Prochlorococcus marinus str. MIT 0918: one gene and its partner. The main gene of each other region encodes a partner of the protein of the gene in region 2 in a complex. Links are inferred from orthologs where the notes say so. Each region holds a gene or a part of one and is shown on either strand. Other genes may lie near its edges. The genes, in order: rodA and mrdA.

Evidence for each region.
Region 1: the proteins of mrdA (region 2) and rodA are in contact, whole or in part, in a crystal structure (PDB 6PL5), measured with the Thermus thermophilus proteins. The link is inferred for Prochlorococcus marinus str. MIT 0918 from one-to-one orthologs. Residues at the interface, in WP_223903432.1 of Thermus thermophilus: Arg4, Ile5, His6, Leu8, Ala9, Phe12, Ala15, Leu16, Leu19, Gly20, Arg22, Ala23, Trp24, Leu26, Gln27, Val28, Tyr31, Tyr34, Leu36, Leu43, Thr45, Asp47, Lys156, Gln157, Gly158, Ser160, Val184, Leu201, Glu202; in WP_223903423.1 of Thermus thermophilus: Phe161, Val165, Phe168, Val169, Leu172, Pro198, Tyr199, Glu202, Tyr211, Arg212, Asp213, Gln220, Val221, Gln223, Ser224, Ile226, Ala227, Ile228, Gly229, Ser230, Gly266, Phe267, Val270, Leu274, Tyr277, Gly278, Leu281, Phe285, Leu289, Arg297.

What each region holds. Positions count from the first base shown.
Region 1 is NZ_CP114780.1:1,084,792-1,087,954, forward strand. What follows is about bases 209-3,041. They hold rodA (rod shape-determining protein RodA), read right to left. Parts: upstream 2,327-3,041; coding sequence 1,091-2,326; downstream 209-1,090. Other genes in these bases: O5636_RS06025 (sensor histidine kinase), read right to left, coding at 209-1,091; O5636_RS06035 (Mrp/NBP35 family ATP-binding protein), read right to left, coding at 2,378-3,041. In the rest of the region: more of O5636_RS06025, read right to left, coding at 1-208; more of O5636_RS06035, read right to left, coding at 3,042-3,163. UniProt on the Escherichia coli protein: Peptidoglycan polymerase that is essential for cell wall elongation. Also required for the maintenance of the rod cell shape. Functions probably in conjunction with the penicillin-binding protein 2 (mrdA).
Region 2 is NZ_CP114780.1:1,291,487-1,294,787, reverse strand. The notes cover bases 197-3,167. They hold mrdA (penicillin-binding protein 2), read right to left. Parts: upstream 2,592-3,167; coding sequence 801-2,591; downstream 197-800. Other genes in these bases: O5636_RS07040 (hypothetical protein), read right to left, coding at 2,987-3,167; O5636_RS07045 (hypothetical protein), read right to left, coding at 2,614-2,979; O5636_RS07055 (hypothetical protein), read left to right, coding at 558-785; O5636_RS07060 (NAD(P)H-dependent oxidoreductase), read left to right, coding at 197-360. Outside these bases: more of O5636_RS07060, read left to right, coding at 1-196; more of O5636_RS07040, read right to left, coding at 3,168-3,301. UniProt on the Escherichia coli protein: Catalyzes cross-linking of the peptidoglycan cell wall. Responsible for the determination of the rod shape of the cell. Is probably required for lateral peptidoglycan synthesis and maintenance of the correct diameter during lateral and centripetal growth.

The DNA of each region.
Region 1 (3,163 bases), 210 kb from region 2 along the record:
GTATTTCGATCTATTAGTCCGCCTAACATCAATTCCAGTCGTTCAGGGTCACTTAATACATGTGGCAAGTCAGGTGTGATATTTAAACAAAGATTCACTCCTCTACGCTCAAGCTGTTTTTCCCAAACTGGAAAAAGGATTTTTAATATTTTTCCTAAATCAGTACTAGCTAAATTGGATTTTTTAGTTTGATTCCTTTCAAGTTCTACCGCATTGAAAATCAACCCAAACCTATCAATTTGCTCAGTGCATTCATCATCTATTTGCTTTAATCTTGAAAGAACTACCTTTGACAAATCCTCTTTGCGAAGAAGAGAACGAATTAAGGTTCTTATAGTTGCTAAAGGAGTACGAATCTCATGTGTCAAAGCTTCTAATAAAGAGATCTCACCATTCGTTTGATTGTTTAAATTTCCTTCTTGTTCTATATCTCTATATGTCTGAATATTTAGGCTTGGTGCAATGCCAGCAAGTCTTGAAGAAATAAGCGGCCAAAAGATTTTTGAAATATCTTCATTACTTTTCAAACTCCCTAAATCTGCTAACGAATCACGAATTTGTTTCGAAAATTGAGGCTTTTCAAAATTCAACCTATGGTCCAAAATATTTAATACATCAGTCAAAGTTTCCGGATCTGATCTCATCAAAAGGTTTCTTTCACCAGGCTTTCCTTGTAAAGCAAGTGCTATCTGTACATCTGGAGTGATTACGATTAACAAAGGATCATGACCATCTTCTTGAAGTAAAGGCAACCTAGTGAAATGAGGTGAGACGGAAACATTTTCGGCAGCAATTGATCTCAAAGAAGCCGGAGGTAGTAATGCTGTATTAAGAAAGTTTAATCTTGATAATTCATCAGGAGCCCATACCCATCCCTTTAATCTATTTAACAACTTAGGTTCATAAAGAGCTGGCAATGGAGAAGCAAGCCACAAACCTTTCTTAAGATTCATGGGTAACAAAATCTCATCTTGAAGCGTATCCAAAGCAGCCCACCATAATCTTCTAACAATTTCCTCATCCACTCTTCCAACAGGAACACCTTCAGCCATTCGCTGTTGGATTGAACTAATTGTGAACTGATTTACCACTAATTCTTGTTAAAAGATCTTGATCTACGCTCTACAGAAAGACAAAGCCCCAAAGCCATAAAACTAACTAACAATGCTGTTCTCCCATAACTCATAAATGGTAATGGAATTCCTGTTATTGGACCCAGTCCAATAGTCATAAAAATATTAATTACCATTTGAAACATAATCATAGTCGCGACTCCTATTACTACTAAAGACTCAAACCTTGTGTATGCATTTCTAGCAATTTTTAAAAGGCTAAAAATTAACAAAAAGAACACACCAGAAACAAACATAGTACCAATAAATCCAGTTTCTTCTCCCAAAGCACTAAAAATAAAATCCGTATGTTGCTCTGGTATAAATCGTAATTTTGTTAATTGCCCTTGTAGTAATCCAGTGCCAAAAAGCCCGCCTGATCCGATACCAATAGTACTTTGAATAAGATGATAACCCCCACCAAGAGGATCCTGCGCAGGGTTTAAAAATAAAATCAACCTATCTCTTTGGTAATCCTTTAAAGCATTCATCCAAAGCCAAGGAGTAACCCATGCAATTACAGTTAGACTACTCACTGTAAAAAAAGCACTAAAATATTTTTTTGGTAATGAGCGATACGCCAAAAATCCCATAATTGGAATCCATAAAAACAGGCCAAAATTCCAAATTCCTACCAAAATAGCTGTAAAAATTCCTGATAAAAAAAGCAAGAGCCATTCCAGAGGCATACCTGCCCAAAAAAGCATCACTAAAAGGACTGCGCCAAAAACTAAAGATGTTCCCAAATCAGGCTGAATAAAGACCAAGAACCATGGAATTGCAATCACGCCAAAAGGCTTCCAGAGCTGCTTTGGAGTATGAAATTTTTGACGCTCAAGAATTGACGCAAGAACAAGGATCACAATAAGTTTTGCAATTTCAGATGGCTGAATATTTACGCCTCCAATACTTAACCATCGCTGAGCTCCTAAAGCTGATACTCCTAAAAACCGTACAGCTATCAGGCTTAAAATACTCAAGGTATATAAAGGCAATAATAAATAGCGCAATCTTGCTAGATGTATTTGAGAAATTATCAATGCAAGCAGAATTCCAACACCAGCTGTAATTAAATGTTGGTACCATGCTACAAAAGCTAACTGTCGTTGTGTACTTGCAATCAAGACACTCGATAAAACGACTAAGCTAATAGGAGCTATTAATAATACTGAATTAAAATCTTTGAATTGTTTCCCACTAAATCTGGTTCTCATTGATAGTCTTTGGTTTTTGAAGCATGAATAAAAAACATTAGACATTAATCCCTATAGTTCTTTAAAATTTTGTAAGAAGGAGCGTACAAGATTATTAAAAGCTTTTGAGGTCTCAGAATTTGGATACTGAATAACGATCGGAATTCCTTCTTGTGGATTCTCTAAAGAGTTTATTTCAAGAGGCAGTTTTGCCAATAAGGGAACACAGTTTTCTGTCGCCAAAGTTTCCCCCCCGCCATTTCCAAACAACTCATATTGACGTCTTGGTTCATCAGGAGTGATAAAAATAGACATGTTTTCTATTACGCCAAGTATTGGTACATTCATTTGCTTAAACATAGCTAAGCCTCTTCTAGAATCTTGTAGTGATACTTTCTGAGGTGTTGTTACTATTAACACTCCACTCATCGGTACTGCTTGCGCGAGAGAAAGCTGAGCATCTCCAGTCCCAGGCGGTAAATCAACGATCAGAAAATCTTTTTCTCCCCAATTTGCTTGATATAAAAATTGTCTAATAATCCCATTCAACATTGGACCACGCCAAATAACTGGCTGATTCTCATCAATTAGTAATCCCATAGAAACCATTCCAATTCCATATATCTCAATCGGAATAATTTTCTGATCTGCACCACTACCAATAACTTCTGGTGTCTTCTCCGTAACTCCAAGCATGATTGGAGTATTAGGACCATATATATCTGCATCTAATAAACCAACTGTATATCCATTATTAGCCAAAGAACATGCAAGGTTTACAGCAACTGTACTTTTACCAACACCACCTTTTCCACTACTCACTGCAATAACATTCTTAACTCCTGGAATTCTTTGCAA
Region 2 (3,301 bases):
ATAGATATTGCACATAACATAAAATCAATTTATGAACAAATGTCATCCATCCCTTATTGGGTGATTTGTGCTCCTGAATACAATGGATCAATTCCCCCATTACTATCAAATCTAATTGCATGGTTATCAGTTCAGGAAAAAGACTTTCGTCATTTATTTAATGGTAGGCCTATAGCCATGGCAAGTGTCTCAGGTGGTGGCTGCATGGAATTATTACTCTCAATGCGAATACAACTTACTCACCTTGGAGCACAAGTTGTAGGTCGTCAATTAGCCAGCAACAGCAAAAACCTCGCCAAAGATGAATCAATCGAAGATATTCTTCGCAGATTAATTCAAATGAAGCCACTAGAAGTATAAAAAACTTAAGTAGTCAATTGCTATATATAGGAAGGATGCAAAAGTTTTTGTCATTCCAGCACATAAACATGTAAAGCTCTAATTAAGCTGAAAATACAGTAACTGCAAATAAATTCAATTGTTTATTTTCGAACAATAAGGAACTAGGTCAATCTAATGATACACTATATATAGCGTATAGAAATTTCGGAGTGATCATGCCATTCCTGCTTTCTAAAAAAGATTATTTTTCAGCCTCAAATACTTCTTTTCGTTATAAGGGCTTTCTTCTAATAAAACAATGTAATCAAAGTTGGTTGATTAGACCTGAAAAAAGTCCACTGCTTTTACTGCCATTTCGAACTGCTATTTGCTCATTAGAAGAAGCAAAAATAATATTAGATAAAAAGCTCTCTTCAATAACAAGAAACTTACAAGTAGCTTAAACTATTACCTCTCTACTATTGAGAATGATTCTTATGCCAAGCTTTTAAAATTTCCTTAGCCATAGGCAACGCATGTACTGAACCACCTCCAGGTGTATTCTCTGCAAAAGCTACCACTACAATTTCACCCGCTTGATAAGGTGCAAAACATGCAAACCAGGCATGGTCTGTACCTCCACTACTATCTTCGGCTGTACCTGTTTTACCAGCTGTTGGTGGTAATGTTGGTAAATCCCAAGCCAAATCTCTGCCAGTACCCGATTCTACTACTTTCTTCAGGCCTTGGCGAATTGTAGATAATGTTATAGGATCTATATCTACTTTTTGTCGATATTTAGATGACATCCAATCAATATCCCCGTCGACTAAATGAGGGGTAATTAAATAACCCCCATTTGCAAATACAGCATACGCTCTGGCTAACTGTAAAGGAGTGACTTGAACAACAGACTGACCTATTGAAGCACTAGCTATATCTTCTGGTATCCAAGGTGTCGTTCCGGGCTTACCCCAACCTCTGCCTCTAGCTGCCCATTCTTCATTACCTATAAAACCTTTGCTTTCCTCTTGCGAAATCTCTATTCCAGTTTTTTTATAAAAACCTAATTGAAGTGCCGTATCATATAATTTTTTTATGCCAACTTGAACTCCAATTTGATAAAAGAATGTATTGCTAGAAACTCTAAATGCATCAACATAACCTATTTTCCCCCAACCTTTACGATTATGTTCAGGAAAACAATGATCTCCATATTTAAGGCAAGGGGCTGTTTCTAAAGCAATATCTGATCCAAATTGTCCACTTTCCATACCAGCCATGCCTGTAACAATCTTCCAGGTGCTACCTGGGTCATAAGGATTAATTGCACGGCTTAAAAGTGGCATTTTGTCCGATAAAAAGATCTTTTCATATTCTTTTTGAGTAGTAAATGCTTTAGTAAAAAAATTGAGATCGAAACTAGGTTTACTAGCCATTGCTTTAATTGCTCCAGTCCTTGGATCGAGCACAACAATGGCTCCAGCTTGTTTATCAGCTAATACCTTTTCTGCAACAACTTGCAAATCAAAGTCTAATGTTAAAGATAAATCTTGTCCGGCTTTGGGAGATCGATAACCAAGGCTACGTTGAATATTGCCACCTGCATCAACCTCCAACATTTCACCTCCCCATTGACCTCGTAAATGCTGCTCGAAAGCTGCTTCTAAACCAGTCCTCCCAATATAATCTTGAAGCTTATAGCCTTTCTTAGACAGTTGTTTATATTCATCATAAGTTATTAATTGGGTATAACCAAGAACATGCGCAGCAAATTTCTTATAAGGATAAAAACGTATAGATTCAACTTTGACATTTGCTCCCTGAAGATTTACTTCTTGTTCTTGAAACTTTAAAACTTGTAAACTAGTCATTTTAGGGATCAAAGTAATAGCTAAATCCCTATTTTTCAAACCATTCTTATAGGCTATATTAAATAAATTAATATCAATATTAAATAATTTAGATAGTTTTAAAGCAAGTAATGGCCAATTTTCTGCACTAATAAGATGTGGGTTGACAAACAACGAATATCTGAGCCTATTATCTGCTAATAAATTACCGTTGGAGGAAATTATTCTACCGCGAATAGGAGGAGTAGAAACTAATTTAATTCGATTTTCTTCGGATAAAGTTCGATAAAAAGAACTCCTAATTATTTGCATCCAAAAAAGTCTAGTGCCAATCGCAGAAAATAATATGAGAATAAACAAGATCAAGGTATTACTTTGTCTTCTATAAGAAATAATTCTAGTCTTATGCTTTTTCACTTATATAAAATAAACCTTTTCCTTAATTGTCTAATTTACGTCTCTCTAAGTAAGTATTAATCAAATCTATCCTGTGTTCTATCCTATTCAAAAGATCAATTAATGACTTATCCTCCAAAACATCTTTTTCTTGGGGTTCTACAGTAATTTTTACCTCTTGAACAGGATTTCCCAAACCTGGGCTGATCTGATCTAATTTCTCCCTAAATAATCGTGCAGACTCAGAACCTTCTACTTGAAGATTTTTAATCGGAAAATCAGAAGATCGAAAAACTTCTATTACTTTTCCAGCACCTCCTTCCTTAGCTCTATCTAATATTGCAAAACCTACTGGAAGTAAGTCTTGCATCAGTGAAAGTCGAAAATTTTCAAATTTATTATCTGACATCAAGATATCATTGTTTAATATTAGTTTGATTCGTAGAGGAAAAATAAGGGTTACAACTATTACTTGAAAAACCTAATGACCAACCACCAAAAACCGCAAGAAAACAAACTGCTACAAATGGAAGAATAGCTTTTTGGGTTGTTTCTAAGAGAAGCCATTCCTTCCATTCCCTTAGAAAACGTTCTCTGGCAAGACGTTGTTTAACTTTAGACTCTTCTCTAAAACGACGTCTGAACGATTTTTCAACCCAACGCTCAAAGGCACGTTTTTTTGTTACAGCCATCTTACGTTCTACTTCCAATAACTGACCAGCACTTAATTC